One region of the Streptomyces sp. Y309 genome, then DNA from elsewhere that is predicted to be linked to it. Evidence: riboswitches for the same ligand, from Rfam matches in the RefSeq annotation. Region 1 holds a riboswitch; each other region holds the start of a gene.
The links. A riboswitch is a leader RNA that binds a small molecule or an ion and turns the genes downstream of it on or off. The one in region 1 is predicted to bind cyclic di-AMP.
Positions count from the first base shown of each region.

Region 2: it holds a riboswitch for cyclic di-AMP, as region 1 does, so the genes downstream of both, AC0KTA_RS19790 (M23 family metallopeptidase) here and AC0KTA_RS14785 (C40 family peptidase) in region 1, are expected to answer to the same signal.
Region 3: it holds a riboswitch for cyclic di-AMP, as region 1 does, so the genes downstream of both, AC0KTA_RS08955 (M23 family metallopeptidase) here and AC0KTA_RS14785 (C40 family peptidase) in region 1, are expected to answer to the same signal.

Region 1 is NZ_CM160048.1:3,799,326-3,805,046, forward strand. It holds gene AC0KTA_RS14780 (ATP-dependent DNA helicase) at 1-1,731, opposite strand, end outside; cyclic di-AMP (ydaO/yuaA leader) riboswitch at 1,998-2,153, shown strand; gene AC0KTA_RS14785 (C40 family peptidase) at 2,162-3,397, shown strand; gene AC0KTA_RS14790 (hypothetical protein) at 3,645-3,998, opposite strand; gene AC0KTA_RS14795 (C40 family peptidase) at 4,419-5,495, shown strand; gene AC0KTA_RS14800 (LuxR C-terminal-related transcriptional regulator) at 5,563-5,721, opposite strand, start outside.
Region 2 is NZ_CM160048.1:4,881,287-4,887,007, reverse strand. It holds gene AC0KTA_RS19800 (PrsW family intramembrane metalloprotease) at 1-1,122, shown strand, start outside; gene AC0KTA_RS19795 (aldo/keto reductase) at 1,150-2,094, opposite strand; gene AC0KTA_RS19790 (M23 family metallopeptidase) at 2,243-3,355, opposite strand; cyclic di-AMP (ydaO/yuaA leader) riboswitch at 3,367-3,527, opposite strand; gene AC0KTA_RS19785 (PP2C family protein-serine/threonine phosphatase) at 3,758-5,014, opposite strand; gene AC0KTA_RS19780 (MFS transporter) at 5,295-5,721, opposite strand, start outside.
Region 3 is NZ_CM160048.1:2,419,641-2,425,361, reverse strand. It holds gene AC0KTA_RS08970 (DNA gyrase/topoisomerase IV subunit A) at 1-94, opposite strand, end outside; gene AC0KTA_RS08965 (M16 family metallopeptidase) at 481-1,842, shown strand; gene AC0KTA_RS08960 (M16 family metallopeptidase) at 1,839-3,224, shown strand; cyclic di-AMP (ydaO/yuaA leader) riboswitch at 3,481-3,641, shown strand; gene AC0KTA_RS08955 (M23 family metallopeptidase) at 3,655-4,494, shown strand; gene AC0KTA_RS08950 (GntR family transcriptional regulator) at 4,810-5,496, shown strand.

The DNA.
Region 1 (5,721 bases):
GATGCGCGTCTCGTCCTGCGGGTCGGTGGAGGACTGCAGCTCGGCGAGATAGCCGGTCCGCTCAAGCACCGCCTCCAGGACGACGGCCGGGCCCGCGCCGGACTCGACGACGGTGCGCAGCTCCTCCATGAGCGTGTTGAACCGCTTCACGGCGTTCGCCGAGCGGGCCGCCATGCCGTACGCCTCGTCGACGCGGCGCAGCGCCTGCGGGAAGGAGATCTTCTCGCGCTGCGCGAGCGCGTCGATCATCGCTTCCGCGCGGTCGCCGATGCCCCGCTTCGGTACGTTCAGGATGCGGCGCAGCGGGACGGAGTCCTCGGGGTTGGCGAGGACCCGCAAGTACGCGAGGACGTCGCGGACTTCTTTGCGCTCGTAGAAGCGGACGCCGCCGACGACCTTGTAGGGCAGGCCTACGCGGATGAAGATCTCTTCGAAGACACGGGACTGCGCGTTCGTGCGGTAGAAGATCGCCACGTCGCCGGCCTTGGCCTCGCCCGCGTCGGTGAGGCGGTCGATCTCGTCGGCGACGAACTGGGCCTCGTCGTGCTCGGTGTCCGCCACGTACCCGGTGATGCGGGCACCCGCTCCCGCGTTGGTCCACAGGTTCTTGGGGCGGCGGCTCTCGTTGCGCTCGATGACGGCGTTGGCGGCGGTGAGGATCGTCTGCGTGGAGCGGTAGTTCTGCTCCAGGAGGATCGTCGTCGCGTCCGGATAGTCCTCCTCGAACTGGAGGATGTTGCGGATCGTGGCGCCGCGGAAGGCGTAGATCGACTGGTCGGCGTCGCCCACGACGCACAGCTCGCCCGGCTCCTGGTCCTCTCCGGAGGGGCCCACCAGCTCGCGCACGAGGGCGTACTGCGCGTGGTTGGTGTCCTGGTACTCGTCGACCATCACGTGCCGGAAGCGGCGGCGGTAGTGCTCGGCGACGTCCGGGAATGCGCGCAGGAGGTGGACCGTCGTCATGATCAGGTCGTCGAAGTCGAGCGCGTTGGCCTCGCGCAGCCGCGACTGGTACATCGCGTACGCCTCGGCGAGGGTCTTCTCGAAGCCGTCGGCGGCCTGGGCGGCGAAGTCCTCCTCGTCGATCAGCTCGTTCTTCAGGTTCGAGATCTTGGCGCTGAAGGACTTCGGCGGGAACTTCTTCGGGTCCAGGTCGAGGTCGCGGCAGACCAGGGCCATCAGGCGCTTGGAGTCGGCGGCGTCGTAGATCGAGAAGGAGGACGTGAAGCCCAGCTTCTTGTACTCACGGCGGAGGATGCGCACGCAGGCGCTGTGGAACGTCGACACCCACATCGCGCCCGCGCGCGGGCCGACGAGCTGCTCGACGCGCTCCTTCATCTCGCCCGCGGCCTTGTTCGTGAAGGTGATCGCGAGGATCTGGCCGGGGTGCACACCGCGCTCCGCGAGGAGGTACGCGATGCGGTGGGTCAGCACGCGCGTCTTGCCGGAGCCCGCGCCGGCGACGATGAGCAGGGGGGAGCCGGCGTGCACGACGGCCGCGCGCTGGTTCTCGTTCAGGCCGTCGAGCAGCGCCGCCGGGTCGATCGCGGGACGGGGGGCGCCGTCCCTGTAGTACCCGTCCCGGGGTGCGGGCGCGTCGAACTTCCCGTGGAACAGGTCGTCCGGAATGGGCTCCGGGGCGCTGTCCTCGGGCGGCGGCGGGGGTTCTTCCTCGTGGCCCTGCGAGGGCTTGAGGTCCGCCAGGAAGCTGTCGTCAAAGAGGCTGCTCATCGCCTCCCGAGTCTAGGCGGCCCCACTGACAACCCGCCCCGGGTTCCGGCAGGCCGCCCAGGTTCCGGCCATCCCTGCGCTGCGCGCCCGGAGTGTCACGCTGCGCCACGACCGGGGCGGGCCCGCGTCAGGGCGGCGCCAAGGGCTTCGTAAAGTCACGAAAATGTATCGGGCATATCGAACATCAACCTTCCCTCGCGCCGCACGAGTTGGCTAGCGTGCTGCGCGGGCCGCACGTCCCCCCACCGGCGATCCCCGCCGGGCACGCGCGGCCTCCGCCGAGTCCGACGCGTTCGGAGCCGGGGACCCACCATGTTCCTGGGGTGAATCGGTCCCGTACGTAGTACGGGACGGTAGGGCAGCCTTCCGAAATACCCGCCCGAACCCGACAGCTAACCCGGTAGGCGGTCCACGGAAGGAGTCGCCAGCCTTGGCGTCGCACCGCAAGCCGCGCAGCCGCTCAGCCCTCATACGCACGACCCCGGCCCTCGGCATCACGACGGCCGCCCTCACGTCGGTGGCCCTGCTCTCGCAGAGCGCGAACGCCGCGCCGTCCGCCCCCGCCGAGCCCGGGAAGCCCAGCCTCGAAGAGGTCCAGAAGAAGGTCGACGACCTCTACCACCAGGCCGGAGTGGCCACGCAGAAGTACAACTCCGCCAAGGAGCGCACCGACAAGCAGCGCAAGAAGGTCGACCGGCTCCTGGACGACGTGGCCAAGCGCACGGACAGCCTGAACGAGGCCCGGCAGGAGCTCGGCTCCTTCGCCGCCGCGCAGTACCGCACCGGAGGCGTCTCCGAGACCGCCACCATGATGCTCGCCGACGACCCGCAGGGCTTCTTCGACCAGAACCACCTCGCCGACCGGCTCACCAGCCGCCAGAAGAAGGCCGTCGACGACTACCAGACGCAGCAGGCCGCCGCGACCAAGCAGCGCACGAAGGCCGCGAAGAGCCTGAAGACGCTCGGCGACTCGCGCGACGACCTGAAGGCGAGCAAGCAGACCGTCCAGACCAAGCTCACCAAGGCGCGCTCGCTCCTGTCGAAGCTGACCGCCGAGGAGAAGGCGCGGCTCGCCGCGATCGAGAAGCGGAAGGAAGAGGCCGCCAAGCGCAAGGCCGCCGAGCTGGCGCGCAAGCAGGCCGAGGCGGAGCGCAAGCGGAAGGCGGAGGAGGCCGCGGAGCGGCGCGAGCGGGAACGGGAGCAGGGGCAGGACCAGGGGTCCGGGTCGGGCTCGGGTTCCGGTTCCGGTTCGGACACCGGCTCAGGATCGGGGTCGGGCTCCGGGTCGGGCTCGGGCGCCACGGACGGCAGCTACGCCGCCAAGGCCGAGAAGGTCATCGCCTTCGCCGAGAAGCAGATGGGCAAGCCCTACGTGTGGGGCGCCACGGGGCCGGACTCCTTCGACTGCTCCGGCCTCACCCAGGCCGCCTGGAAGACCGCCGGCATCTCCCTGCCGCGCACCACCTGGGACCAGGTGAAGGTCGGCACGACCGTGCCGACCTCCAGCGCCAAGCCGGGCGACCTGGTCTTCTTCTACGACGACATCAGCCACGTCGGCATCTATATAGGCAACGGCAAGATGATCCACGCCCCGAAGCCGGGCGCGAACGTCCGGGTCGAGTCGATCTACTACATGCCGATCCACAGCGTGGTGCGGCCGGCGTAATCGCTGTCTCCGTAGAGGGGCCGACAGGAATCGGCGCCTCTACGGAGAGGGACGACACACGTGCGTGCACGCCCCGGGCCTCGCGAAGATGTCCACGCCACAAACCCCGAACCGCGCGCCACCACACCTGCGGAGGGTGAGCTGGCCCGGATACCCCGGTGGTCGTCACGGTCAAGTACCGCGGCTGGGAGCACGCCCACGCGCGCGTGGCCGACGATTTCCGGCGATCAGGTCGGCGGTCCGACGCTCACGTCCACAGCACGGCGATGAAAATGTTCGCCGTGGTCAGGCCGCCGACCGCCCCGAACATCCCCTTGTCGACCTTCTCCTCGTCCCGCTTCACGTACACGAGCGCGAGGATCACGATCAGCAGCGCGAGCTTGATGCCGATCTTGAGGTTGTTGACCGTGTTGTCGTCGGCCTGGTTGAGGCCGACCAGGGCCACGCCGGTGACCAGCATGGTCAGCGCGCCGTGCAGCATCGCGGGGCTGAACCGTGCCGTGCCCTCACCCATCGCCTTCATCTGGGTCAGGAAGCCGCCCAGGAGCGAGGCGATGCCGATGATGTGCAGGCCGACGAAGAGATGGATGAGTACGTCCATGGGGCGGAGCCTAATTCCCGGTCCGCGGCCGCGGCCGGGCGGGTCGGCCCCGGCCCGCCGACGGCCTTATCACCCCTCACCAGGCAAGCGGGTCACAAGCGCCACATCGGTCACGCACACCGCGAAACCGGTCGCCGAGGCCGCGTCGGGTCGCTCGCATTCGTTCAGCCGTCGCCCCGCATGCGTCGTTAGCGCACATCGGGTCACGAACCGGTGACGGTGAGGTTTAGCGTCCTCGCCAGGTGACCGGCTCCCCACCGTCGTCCGGACCAGGGACGGCAGTCGGCCACCTCCGCCGAGAAAGTCCGGCGGTGTCCCGCTCCCCCTGTGCGGGGCGCCGTCGGACCGGTGCCGCACCGGCCGTACGACGCGGTCGGCACCGGCGACGGACCCGGCCACAAGGAAGGACGTGGAGCCTCCGTGGCAGCGCACCGCAAGCCCAAGCAGCGCTCGCTCAGCGGCCATACGGCCCGTACGGCCGCCACCCTCGCGCTCGCGTCGGCCGCCACCGCGACCGCCTTCGAAGGCACCGGACACGCGGAGCCCAAGCTCAGCCCCGCCGAGGTGAAGGCCAAGGTCGACGAGCTCTACCGCGAGGCCGAGGTCGCCACCGAGAAGTACAACGGCGCCAAGGAGAAGGCCGACGGCGCCGAGCGGGCCCTCGGCGACCTGCGCGACGAAGCCGCTCGCCGGACGGACCGGCTCAACTCCGCGCGCCAGGGCCTGGGTTCCCTGGCCACCGCCCAGTACCGCGCGGGCGCCATCGACCCGTCGGTGCAGTTGGCGCTCTCCTCGGACCCGGACGAGTTCCTCGACCGGGCCAGTCGCGCCGACCGCGCGGGCCACCGCCAGGCGGCCACCGTCAGCGACGTACGGAAGCAACTCCGCGAGCTCGACCAGCTCCACACCGAGGCCGACGACACCCTCGCGGACCTCAAGTCCCGCCAGGCGGCCCTGCGGAAGCACAAGAAGACCGTGACCGGCAAGCTCGGCGAGGCGAGGCGGCTGCTCGCCCGGCTGACGGCCGAGGAGCGCGCCCGCGTGGCCGCCGCCGACGACGGCGGGCAGGGCGGGGCGCCTGATGCCCCCGACAGGGCCTCACGGACCGCCTCCCGCGCCCCCGCGCCCGGCGGGGCGAAGGCACCCAACTCCCGCGCCGCGGCGGCCGTCTCGTACGCCTACAAGGCGCTCGGCAGCCCCTACGTGTGGGGCGCCACGGGCCCCAACGCCTTCGACTGCTCCGGCCTCACCCAGGCCGCGTACCGCGCCGCGGGCGTCTCCCTGCCGCGCACGACCTACGCCCAGATCGACACCGGCCGCCGCGTCTCGCGCGCCGAACTCCAGCCGGGCGACCTGGTGTTCTTCTACTCGGGCATCAGCCACGTCGGCCTCTACGTCGGCGACGGCCAGATGATCCACGCCCCGAACCCGAGCGCACCGGTGCGGCTCGCACCCATCAGCCAGATGCCGTTCTCGGGGGCTGTGCGGGTGGCGTGAGGCGCGCGGAGCGCGGTGGTCTGCGGCTTCAGGCCCGCCGCCGTGCCGGTGCGTCGGGCCGGTCTGCTCAGACCAGCCTGCGCGCCGTCGCCCACCGCGTCAGCTCGTGCCGGTTCGAGAGCTGGAGCTTCCTCAGGACCGCCGACACATGCGACTCGACCGTCTTCACGGAGATGTAGAGCTGCTTGGCGATCTCCTTGTACGCATACCCGCGCGCGATGAGCCG
Region 2 (5,721 bases), 1.1 Mb from region 1:
GCCCCCGGCCCCTGGCGGAATCTGCTGTTCGCCTTCGCCTGGGGCGCCTGCGCGGCCGCGCTGATAGCGATCGTGGCGAACAGCTTCGCGACCCGCTGGATAGCCACCGCGACCGCCGACCCGACCAGCGCCGACACCCTCGGCGCGACCGTCATAGCCCCGATCGTCGAGGAGAGCGCGAAGGCGGCGGCCGTGCTGCTCGTCTTCCTCTTCCGCAGATCCGACTTCACCGGTGTCGTCGACGGCTTCGTCATAGCGGGCGTCACCGCGACCGGCTTCGCCTTCACCGAGAACATCCTCTACCTCGGCAACGCCTTCGGCACCGACCAGCTCAGCGGCGAGAGCGGCCTCGCCTCGGTGACCGCGGCGACCTTCTTCGTCCGCATCGTGATGTCGCCGTTCGCGCATCCGCTGTTCACCGTGCTCACCGGCATCGGCTTCGGCATCTCCGCCCTCAGCGGCGAGCGGCACACCGCCCGGCGGGTGCTGCTTCCGGTCACCGGACTGCTGCTCGCGATGGGCCTGCACGCCTTCTGGAACGGCTCGGCGAGCTTCGGCGAGTACGGCTTCTTCGTCGTGTACGCGACCTTCATGCTGCCCGTGTTCGGGCTGCTCACCTGGCTCGCCGTCTGGCTGCGCCGGCGCGAACTGCGCCTGGTCCGTGCCGAACTGCCCGCCTATGTGACGGCGGGCTGGCTCACCGCGGCCGAGCCGTTCGCGCTCGGCTCGATGCGCGCGCGGACCCTCGCCCGCGACTACGCCGCGTACCACCTGGGCAAACCCGCGGGCCGGAGCGTCGTCGCGTACGAGACGTACGCGACGTCCCTCGCGCTGCTGCGGCACCGGGCCCGGCGCGGCCGGGCCCGCGCCGACTTCACCGTCAGGGAGCGGGAACTGCTCGACGCGCTGTGGGAGCGCCGCGAGGTGGCCCGGCCCGCCCTTGCGTACGCGGCGCGGGTGACGGCGCCGGTCGTGGTGCCGCTGCCCTACACCGCGTACGGCCCCTACACCGCGTACAGCCCCCACTCCGTCTACGGCCCGTACGTCGTGTACGGCCAACCCGGCTCACCAGGAACCCCCGGCGCCCCCGCGTATCCCTCGTACAACCCCTACCGCACCTGAAGCCCGGCCCGGCTCAGCCCGTCCGGCTCACGCCGACGCCGCCGTGAGGCGCGCCAGTTCGGCGTCCGTCAGCTCCAGGTCGGCCGCCGCGAGCAGCGCCGGAAGCTGTTCCACCGTGCGCGCGGAGGCCAGCGGCGCGGCCACCGTCGGCTGGGCGGCGAGCCAGGCGAGGGCCACCGTCGCGTGCTGGGCGCCGCGGGCCTCGGCGATCTCGTCAAGGGCGGCGAGGACGCGCTGCCCGCGCTCGGTGGCCAGGTACTCGCCGGCCTTGCCGGCCCGCGCGCTGTCGACCTCGGTGCCCGGGCGGTACTTGCCCGTCAGGAAGCCGGAGGCGAGCGCGTAGTAGGGGATGGTCGCGAGGCCGGAGCGGGAGGCGACCTCCTGGAGCGGGCCCTCGTAGGTGTCGCGTGAGACGAGGTTGTAGTGCGGCTGCAGCGCCACGTACCGCACGAGGCCCTCGCGGTCGGAGAAGTCGAGGGACTCCTGGAGGCGTTCGGCGGTGATGTTGGAGGCGGCGATCGCCCGGACCTTGCCGGAGCGCACCAGGTCGTCGAGAGCGGTGACGAACTCCTCGACCGGCACGGACGGGTCGTCGTAGTGCGTGTAGTACAGGTCTATGTAGTCGGTGCCGAGGCGGCGCAGGGACTCCTCGGCGGCGGACTTGATGGTGCTCGCGGAGAGGCCCTTGTAGTCGGGGTGGGCGCCGACCTTCGTGGCGATGACGACGTCGGAGCGGTTGCCGCGCGCGGCGAGCCAGCGGCCGAGGACCGTCTCGGACTCGCCGCCCTTGTTGCCGGGCACCCACGCCGAGTACACGTCGGCGGTGTCGACGAAGTTGCCGCCGGCGGCGGTGTAGGCGTCGAGGACGGCGAAGGACTGGGTCTCGTCGGCGGTCCAGCCGAAGACGTTGCCGCCGAGCGCGAGCGGGAAGACTTCGAGGTCGGAGGAGCCCAGCGGGCGAAGAGTGGTCATACAGAACTCAACGCCCGCACGGAAGAAGGAATTCCGGCAGCCCTGACGTCGGGGGGTTGTCGCCAGGACCGCCGGAGTCGGTGGGGTGAGCCGCGGCCGGTGGGGCGGGACCTTGCGGGCCCGTGGCCCGTGCGGGACCTTGCGCGTCCTACGGGTTGAGGCCCTTGCCCTGCAGCCACGCCAGCGGGTCGATGTTGGCGCCGCCACTCGTGTGCACCTCCATGTGGAGGTGCGGTCCCGTCACGTTGCCGGTCGCGCCGACGCGGCCGATGACGTCGCCCGTGGTGACCTTCTGGCCGGCGCTGACGCTCACCGAGGACTGGTGGGCGTACCAGATCTCCGTGCCGTCCTCGAGTTCGAGGATGGTGCGGTAGCCGTACGCCCCCGCCCAGCCGGCCTCCTTGATGGTGCCGGTGTGCACGGCCTTGAGCGGCGTGCCGGTGGGGGCGGCGAAGTCCAGGCCGGTGTGCTGGCCGGAGGACCACATGGAGCCGGCGTCGCCGAAGTGCGAGGTGAGGGTGTACGAGGAGGTGGGCAGCGAGAAGCTCTTGGCGAGCTTGGCGAGGCGCTCCGCCTCGGCCTTCTTGCGGGCCGCCTCCTCCTTCTTGCGCTTCTCCTCGGCGGCCTTGGCCTTGGCTGCCGCCGTGGCCTTGTCCTGCTGGGCCTTGGCCTGCGCGGCCGCCTTCTTCACGGCGGCGTCCTCGGCCGCCTTGCGGACGGCGTCGTCCGCCTGGTTCTGCTGGTTCTCGGCCTGCTGCATGATGCGGGCGCGCAGCGCCTCGCCCGCGCCGGTGGTGCCCTGCTCGGCGTCGGCGGTGGTGACGCCGGCGGAGCTGAGCGGGGCGGCGGCCGCGGCGGTCGTGGTGGCGCTCTCGCCGGAGCCGGAGTCGGATTCGTCGGATATCAGCGCGCCCACGCCCGGCAGGGACTCGGCCTCCGGCAGCTTGTCCGTGACCGCCGACATGTCCGGCATGGCGATGGAGACCGGCGGCTTGCCGCCCTGCGCGGTGGCGATGCCGCCCGCGCCCACGGCCGCGATGACGCCGACGCCGAGGACGGTGGAGCTGCGCGCGAGCCCGCCGCCGCCCTTCTTGTGGACACGGTGCCGGCCTCGCACCGGGCGGACGGACTCCGCGGTGGGGTTCCACTCCTCCCACGGCTCCTGGGGGGCGTACGCGGCGAACCCGGGGGAACCGTCAGGTCCTTCGGCGGAGTCGTTCGGTACGTAGAGCGCTTCGGGGGCAGGCCGGTTGGACGCCACGGGGGCGCACTCCTTTCCTTCCTTCTCGCCTACCGGGTTAGCTGACGGGTTCGGAGCAGGAAGGTCTCCTACGGGCATCTCTCCGCGTACGAGACTTCCGTACGAGAGATGACCGATTCACCCCAAGTTGGTGGTTCCCCGGCTCCCTTGCGGGATTAGGCGTGTGCGCACGGAGCCGACTCGAGTGTCGGCTGGGACGACCGCGCTGCGTTATCGAACGTTAATAGACGGCGGGGCCGTATTCCAAGCCGTTCCGGTTGATCGTTAACGCTTACGTCACGAACACAAGGGACATCAGCGGCTGGAACAGGGCGAGTTGAGCGCGATTCTTGACGCACCGCGGCGTTGTGGACCTTCACAGCTGACTGACATGGCGTCAGCTGCTGTGCGGAGGGGTGCGGTTCAGTCACACGGCGTGACGGGGCGGCGTACGGCGAGCAGTGCCAGGTCGTCCGTGGCGCCGCCCCCGGTGTGCCGGCGGACCTCGTCCACGAGGGTGGCGAGGAGCGCGTCGGTGCCGCTGGGTCCGGGGAAGATCCGGCCGCCGAGGCGGGTGGCGGGGTCGTAGAACTCGCCGTGCTCGTTCCGGGCCTCCGAGAGCCCGTCCGTGTACAGCAGCAGCGTGGTCCCGGGCGGGAACGGGGTCTCGTCGACGCGGTCCGGCCAGCGGCCGAGCTCGCCCATGCCGAGCGGCAGCGCGGGCTCGGACGGCGTGAGCACGCACAGCCGCCCGTCGGCCCGGAGCAGCAGCGGTTCGGGGTGGCCGCGGTTGATGATCCGTACGATGCCGTGGTCGCCGCGCGGGATCTCCGCGAGGACGGCCGTGGTGAACCCCTCGAAGGCGTCGAGCCCGTCGCGCCGCATGCCCTCCCGCGCGAGGGCCCGCTCCAGGCGCTCCGCCACCGCCTCCAGCGTGGCCTCCTGCTCGGCGGCCTCCCGGAAGGCACCGATCACGACGGCGACGGCGGCCACCGCGCCCATCCCCTTTCCCCGTACGTCACCGACGACGAGCCGCACGCCGTGCGGGGTGTTCTGCACCGCGTACAGATCCCCGCCGATGAAGGCGTCGGCCTGCGCGGCCTCGTACCGCGCGGCGACGTCGAGTCCGCCGATGCGGGCGTCGGGCTGCGGCAGCACGGCGCGCTGGGTCGCCTCGGCGATGGAGCGCGCGGAGGCGAGGCGGGCGTCGCCGCGGCGCACCACGCGGTTGATGACGACGGCCAGGATGCCGACGGTCAGCATGGTCAGGAACTCGGTGACGACATGGACGCCGGAGCCTCCGACGTGGTGGGACAGCCACAGCCCGAGCACGGCGGCGCAGGACGCGGCAGCGACCGCCACGGTGGTGCGAAGCCGGAAGAACGGGGCGGTGATCAGGGGAGCGGCGGCGAACAACGGGGACGCGGTGAACTCGGGCGGCGTGACCATGTCGAAGCAGATGCCGGCGACGAGGAGGAGCGGGGGCAGAGCACGGACGAGGGCGCGCTCGCGGGGGAGGGTGCGCTCGCGGGCCACGTGGGGGTGCTCGCGGGGGAGGTCGCGCTCACGGAGGACGTGGGTGCCCTCGCGCGGGAGGTCTCGCGCCAGGGGGCGCGGCTCGCTGTCCGGGTTTCCGTCGCCGCGCGCAGCGCCCTGCCCCCCACCACGCACAGCAACCACCACCGCTCCATTCCCGCCGCGGCCCGGCCGCGGTCCCGCCGCATCCGTGCCGCGTCGGCCCACCCAGGCTTCCCGCAGCGGGGCCTCGGGGCGACCTGATGTGGGCCGACCGGGTGAGCGACGGGCGGGCCCGGCCGCGCCCGGGTGCGTCGGGCCGCGCGGACCGGTCGGCCGGCGCCCCGGGCGCGAGCGGACCCGCCGCCCACGCGCCGGGGCACCGACCGGATGCGGTCAGGCGGCCGCGTACGTCACCGTGCCCAGGCAACCGGCGCCGCGTACGTCACCCCGCCCCACCCCCCAGCACAGGCACCGGCGTCGCGAGCCGTCCCGATCTGCTCAGCGAGCGCAGCGCCACCGCGCAGCCCGCGCCGAGGGCGGCGAGCGCCAGCCACGGCACCGCGGGCAGCCCCCGGCTCTCCCCCACGTCGAGCAGCGCGCCCATCGCGAGGTTCCCCACGGTGATGCCGACGCCGCACACCGTGTTGTAGAGGCCGTAGTGCGTGGCCACCCACCGCTCGCCCGCGAGCGAGACGACGGTGTCCATCTCGAACGGGTACAGCACCGCGTTCGCGGCCGCCAGCGCCGCCGCACACAGCAGCAGCGCCGCGACGCCCGCGTACCCCGGCCCGCCCAGCGCGGGCGGCAGGAACGCGGCACCCATCAGGCCGAGCCCGGCGACCAGACACTGCTCCCGCGTCCACGTCCGC
Region 3 (5,721 bases), 1.4 Mb from region 1:
AGGAGCCCTGCATCTCGTCGACGACGTCGATGTCGAGGATCTTCTCCTCGAACGAGTCGTCGGGCGGCGGGGTCTTCGTGCTGCGGCGGGCCATCGCTGCTGCGGCTCCTTCACCAACAAGTGCGGGATCTGACGCCGACCATTGTGGACTGTCCCACTGACAACCCCGACCACGACCCGGTGGTGGGCGGGCTTCAACCGGGCTTCAACCGCACGCCGACCGCGTGTCGGCCGTGCGTCAACCCGGCAGCACACCGGCACCACCATGATCGGCAGACCGGCACCACCATGATCACGACCCGCCGCGCCGGGCGGCCGGAGCCCAGCCTCCCCGGCCGATCACGCCGAGGGCGAAATTCGACTACGCGGAGGGCGGACCGGGAACTTCGCCAGGTGTCCGCGGCCTTGCTTACAGTGGCAGGACTGGCAGCGGCAGGACTGGCAGCACTTATCGAGGATTTCGCGATCGAAGGGACGTACATGCCCATGGGTCACACGGCCACAGCCGAGGCCGGCTCCGGCGGCCTGACAGCGACCGAGCACCGGCTGGCCAATGGCCTGCGCGTGGTGCTCTCCGAGGACCACCTGACCCCGGTCGCCGCGGTCTGCCTCTGGTACGACGTCGGCTCGCGCCACGAGGTCAAGGGCCGTACGGGCCTGGCGCACCTCTTCGAGCACCTGATGTTCCAGGGGTCGAAGCAGGTGCCCGGCAACGGTCACTTCGAACTGGTGCAGGGCGCCGGTGGCTCGCTGAACGGCACCACCAGCTTCGAGCGCACCAACTATTTCGAGACGATGCCCACCCACCAGGTCGAGCTCGCCCTCTGGCTGGAGGCAGACCGCATGGGCTCGCTCCTGTCGGCGCTCGACGAGGAGTCGATGGAAAACCAGCGGGACGTCGTCAAGAACGAACGCCGCCAGCGCTACGACAACGTTCCGTACGGAACGGCCTTCGAGAAGCTGACCGCCCTCTCCTACCCCGAGGGCCACCCGTACCACCACACGCCGATCGGCTCCATGGCCGACCTGGACGCGGCCACCCTCGAGGACGCGCGCGCCTTCTTCCGTACGTACTACGCGCCGAACAACGCCGTCCTCTCGGTCGTCGGCGACATCGACCCCGAGCAGACGCTCGCCTGGATCGAGAAGTACTTCGGCTCCATCCCCTCGCACGACGGCAAGCAGCCCCCGCGCGACGGCTCGCTGCCCGAGCGCATCGGCGAGGAGCTGCGCGAGGTCGTCGAGGAGGAGGTCCCCGCGCGCGCCCTGATGGCCGCCTACCGCCTCCCGGAGGACGGCACGCGCGCGTGCGACGCGGCCGACCTGGCGCTCACGGTCCTCGGCAGCGGCGAGTCCTCGCGCCTGTACAACCGTCTCGTACGCCGTGACCGCACCGCCGTGACGGCCGGGTTCGGCCTGCTGCGGCTCGCGGGCGCGCCCTCCCTCGGCTGGCTGGACGTGAAGACGTCCGGCGACGTGGAGGTCCCCGTCATCGAGGCAGCCGTCGACGAGGAGCTCGCCCGGTTCGCCGAAGAGGGCCCCACTCCGGAGGAAATGGAGCGCGCCCAGGCACAGTTGGAGCGCGAGTGGCTCGACCGTCTCGGCACGGTCGCGGGCCGCGCCGACGAACTGTGCCGCTTCGCCGTCCTGTTCGGCGACGCCCAGCTCGCCCTGACGGCCGTCCAGCGCGTCCTCGACATCACCGCCGAGGAGGTCCAGGAGATCGCCAAGGCCCGCCTGCGCCCGGACAACCGCGCGGTGCTCGTGTACGAACCCATCAGCTCCGAAGACGCCGCCGGCGCTGCCGAGGACGACCAGGACGACGAGGAGGCGGCGAAGTGACCGAGGCCGCAACGATGCAGTTCCACCCGCAGCCCCAGGCGGGCGTCGCCAGGCCCTGGGCCTTCCCGGCCCCCGAGCGCGGCGCGCTCGACAACGGCCTGACGGTGCTGCGCTGCGACCGCCCGGGCCAGCAGCTCGTCGCCGTGGAGATCCACCTCGACGCGCCCCTGGACGCCGAGCCGCAGGGCCTGGACGGCGTGGCCACGATCATGGCGAGGGCCTTCTCCGAAGGCACCGACAAGCACTCCGCGGAGGAGTTCGCCGCCGAGCTGGACCGCTGCGGCGCCACGCTCGACGCGCACGCGGACCACCCGGGCGTACGGGTCTCCCTCGAGGTGCCCGTCTCCCGCCTGCCCAAGGCGCTCGGCCTGCTCGCCGACGCCCTGCGCGCGCCCGCCTTCGCCGACAGCGAGGTCGAGCGCCTCGTACGCAACCGCCTGGACGAGATTCCGCACGAGACCGCCAACCCGGCGCGGCGCGCCGCCAAGGAGCTCTCCAAGCAGCTCTTCCCGGCGTCCTCGCGCATGTCGCGCCCGCGCCAGGGCACGGAGGAGACGGTCGCGGCCATCGACTCCGCGGCCGTGCGCGCCTTCTACGAGAAGCATGTCCGCCCCGCCGCGGCCACCGCCGTCGTGGTCGGCGACCTCACCGGCACCGACCTGGACACCGTCCTCGCGGACACCCTCGGCGCCTGGACCGGCGGCGCGGCCGAGCCCCGGCCGATGCCTCCGGTGACCGCCGACGACAGGGGCCGCGTGGTCATCGTGGACCGCCCCGGTGCCGTACAGACACAGCTCCTCATCGGCCGCGTCGGCCCGGACCGGCACGACCGCGTGTGGGCCGCGCAGGTCCTCGGCACGTACTGCCTGGGCGGCACCCTCACCTCCCGCCTGGACCGTGTCCTGCGCGAGGAGAAGGGCTACACCTACGGAGTGCGTGCCTTCAGCCAGGTCCTGCGCTCCGCCCCGGACGGCACGGGCGCCGCGATGCTCGCCATCAGCGGCTCCGTGGACACCCCGAACACGGGCCCGGCCCTGGAGGACCTGTGGAAGGTCCTGCGCACGCTCGCCGCGGAGGGTCTCACGGACCCCGAGCGCGACGTCGCCGTGCAGAACCTCGTCGGGGTCGCTCCGCTGAAGTACGAGACCGCGGCCGCCGTCGCCGCCACCCTCGCCGACCAGGTCGAGCAGAACCTGCCGGACGACTTCCAGGCGCGCCTGTACCGCCAGTTGGCGGAGACGGGCACCGTGGAGGCCACCGCGGCCGTCGTGAACGCCTTCCCGGACGACCGGCTCGTGACGGTCCTCGTGGGTGACGCCGCACAGATCGAGGAGCCCGTCAAGGCGCTCGGCATCGGTGAAGTGACGGTGGTCACCGGCTGATTGCGGACTGGCAGCGGTGAACCTGTAGCGCAAAGCTGGACATAGCGTCACCAACGCCCCGTACGAACAAGGACCCCAGTGGCTCAAGAAGCCGCTGGGGTCCCTGCATGCCGCCATATGTCCGAATTGGCACGGAGGTTGGTCGTCTGCCCTGTGGCGTGCGCTACAAAAGCCCTGATCCGTTTGTCGATTGAAAGATGAGGCGTTTAGCGTCGGTCCGGCTGTCCGTCAGGCACCACGCCGCGTCCGCGGCACCGGACAGTCATCGCCGAGTCCCCGTACGGCGCGAGCCAGGGGAGCCGGGGACCCACACGTCCCTGGGGTGAATCGGACCCCTTGCCGCGAGGCGAGGAGCCCGTAGGAGACCTTCCTGCTCCGAACCCGTCAGCTAACCCGGTAGGCGAGAAGGAAGGAAAGGATCAGCCGCTTCATGGCGTTCACCCGCCCCACCGGCAAGCATCGCCGTCCGAGCCGCCTGACGCGTACGACCGCCAGTGCCGCGGGCGTCGCCGCGCTCACCACCACCGGCGTCATCTCGGGCCTGGCCGCCCCGGCGCTCGCCGCCGAAGGCTCCTCCGCCGACTACGCGCACACCGGCCTCACCCAGTCCATCTCCATCGGCGACTCCCTGGCCGACGAGATCGACGCCCAGGCCGCCGCCCAGAAGCAGGCCGCCGACGAAGCCGCCGCCAAGGCGAAGGCTGAAGCCGAGGCGAAGGCCAAGGCCGCGGAGGCCAAGCGCAAGGCCGCCGAGGCCAAGCGGAAGGCCGAGGCGAAGGCCAAGGCCGAGGCGCGGGCGAAGGCCGAGAAGGAGCGCGAGGCCAAGGAGCGCGCCGCCCGCGAGGCCGAGCGCAAGCGCCTGGGCTCGTACGTCGCGCCGATCGCCGGCAGCTATGTCTCCACCGGCTACAAGACCGGCGGCGCCATGTGGTCCTCCGGCAGCCACACCGGCGTCGACTTCCACGCCGCGTCCGGCACCCAGGTCCAGGCCGTCGCCGCCGGCACCGTCGTCGAGGCCGGCTGGGGCGGCGCCTACGGCAACAACGTCGTGATCCGCCACAACGACGGCACGTACACGCAGTATGGCCACATGTCGTCCCTGAGCGTCACGGTCGGCCAGACGGTCACCCCCGGCCAGCAGATCGGCCTCTCCGGCTCGACCGGCAACTCCAGCGGCCCGCACCTGCACTTCGAGGCCCGCACCGGCCCCGACTACGGCTCGGACATCGACCCCGTGGCGTACCTGCGCTCGCACGGCGTCAACGTCTGAAGCGACCGAAGCGACTGACGCCACGGAGTCCCGAGGTCAGGACCTCCGCGGCCAGAACCCCGGCTTCACGAAAGCCCCGGCTCACCCGAGCCGGGGTTTTCCGCGTATGCATGCCTTTTTGGCCAAAAGATATCCATGGATTCCGGCCCCCCGTCGGAAAATGCGGCCCCTTGCAATAGAGTCCATGTCGACAGGGTCCAGAGGGAGTCCATGGGTTCCGCACGGAGTCCATGGAGTCGTTGCAGGAGCGCCATTCGACGCGTCGGCCGACGCGCCGACCGACGCGTTTCGCGGGCATTAAAGCGGAGGTCCGTCATGCGCATTCCCGCGCACTCGGTATGCACAGCCATCCGGGACGACATCGTCTCCGGTGTCTACGAACGCGGCACGCGCCTCACCGAGGAACTGCTCGCGCGCCGCTACGGAGTCTCCCGCGTGCCCGTGCGCGAGGCCCTGCGCACCCTGGAGGCCGAGGGCTTCGTCGTCACCCGCAGGCACGCCGGCGCGTGCGTCGCCGAGCCCTCCGAGCAGGACGCCGCCGACCTCCTCGAGATCCGCGCGCTCCTGGAGCCGCTGGCCGCCGCGCGCGCCGCACAGCGCCGCACCGACGCCCACCTGAAGGTCCTGCGCGGCCTCGTCCGGCTCGGCCAGGAGCGCTCCCGGCGCGGCGGCGCCGAAGACCTGCGCTCGCTCGACGGCTGGTTCCACGAGACGCTCACCCAGGCCTCCGCCAGCCCCGGCCTGATCACCCTGCTCACCCAGCTGCGGCACAAGATCGCCTGGATGTACGTCACCGAGCCGCAGGCCGCGCCCGCGGAGACCTGGGCCGAGCGGGCCGCCGTCGTCGACGCCGTCGCCCGCGGCGACGCGGAGCGGGCCCGCGCGCTCACGATGCTGCACACCGAACGCGCGGCCGCCGCGCACCGGCCGCGAGTCGGCTCCCGCGCCGGGCGGGTGAGGGATTCGCAACATGCCGTAAACACGGTGAGCGCCCGGAATTAACGGCGGCGCCGTATACAAAGAAGGACGCGCTCGCGAGCAATAGCCTTTTGCTGCCCGAATTCCGTCCCCGGATATGCAGTCCTCGGCTGCGGGCCGGATATGCGCCGGATATGCGCCGGATATACGCCGGGTATGCGTCGGATACGCAAAGGGCCCGCCCTGGATTATGGGCGGGCCCTTCACGTTTATGCGGGCGGTGTTCTCCGAGTGCGGAGCACCGTCACC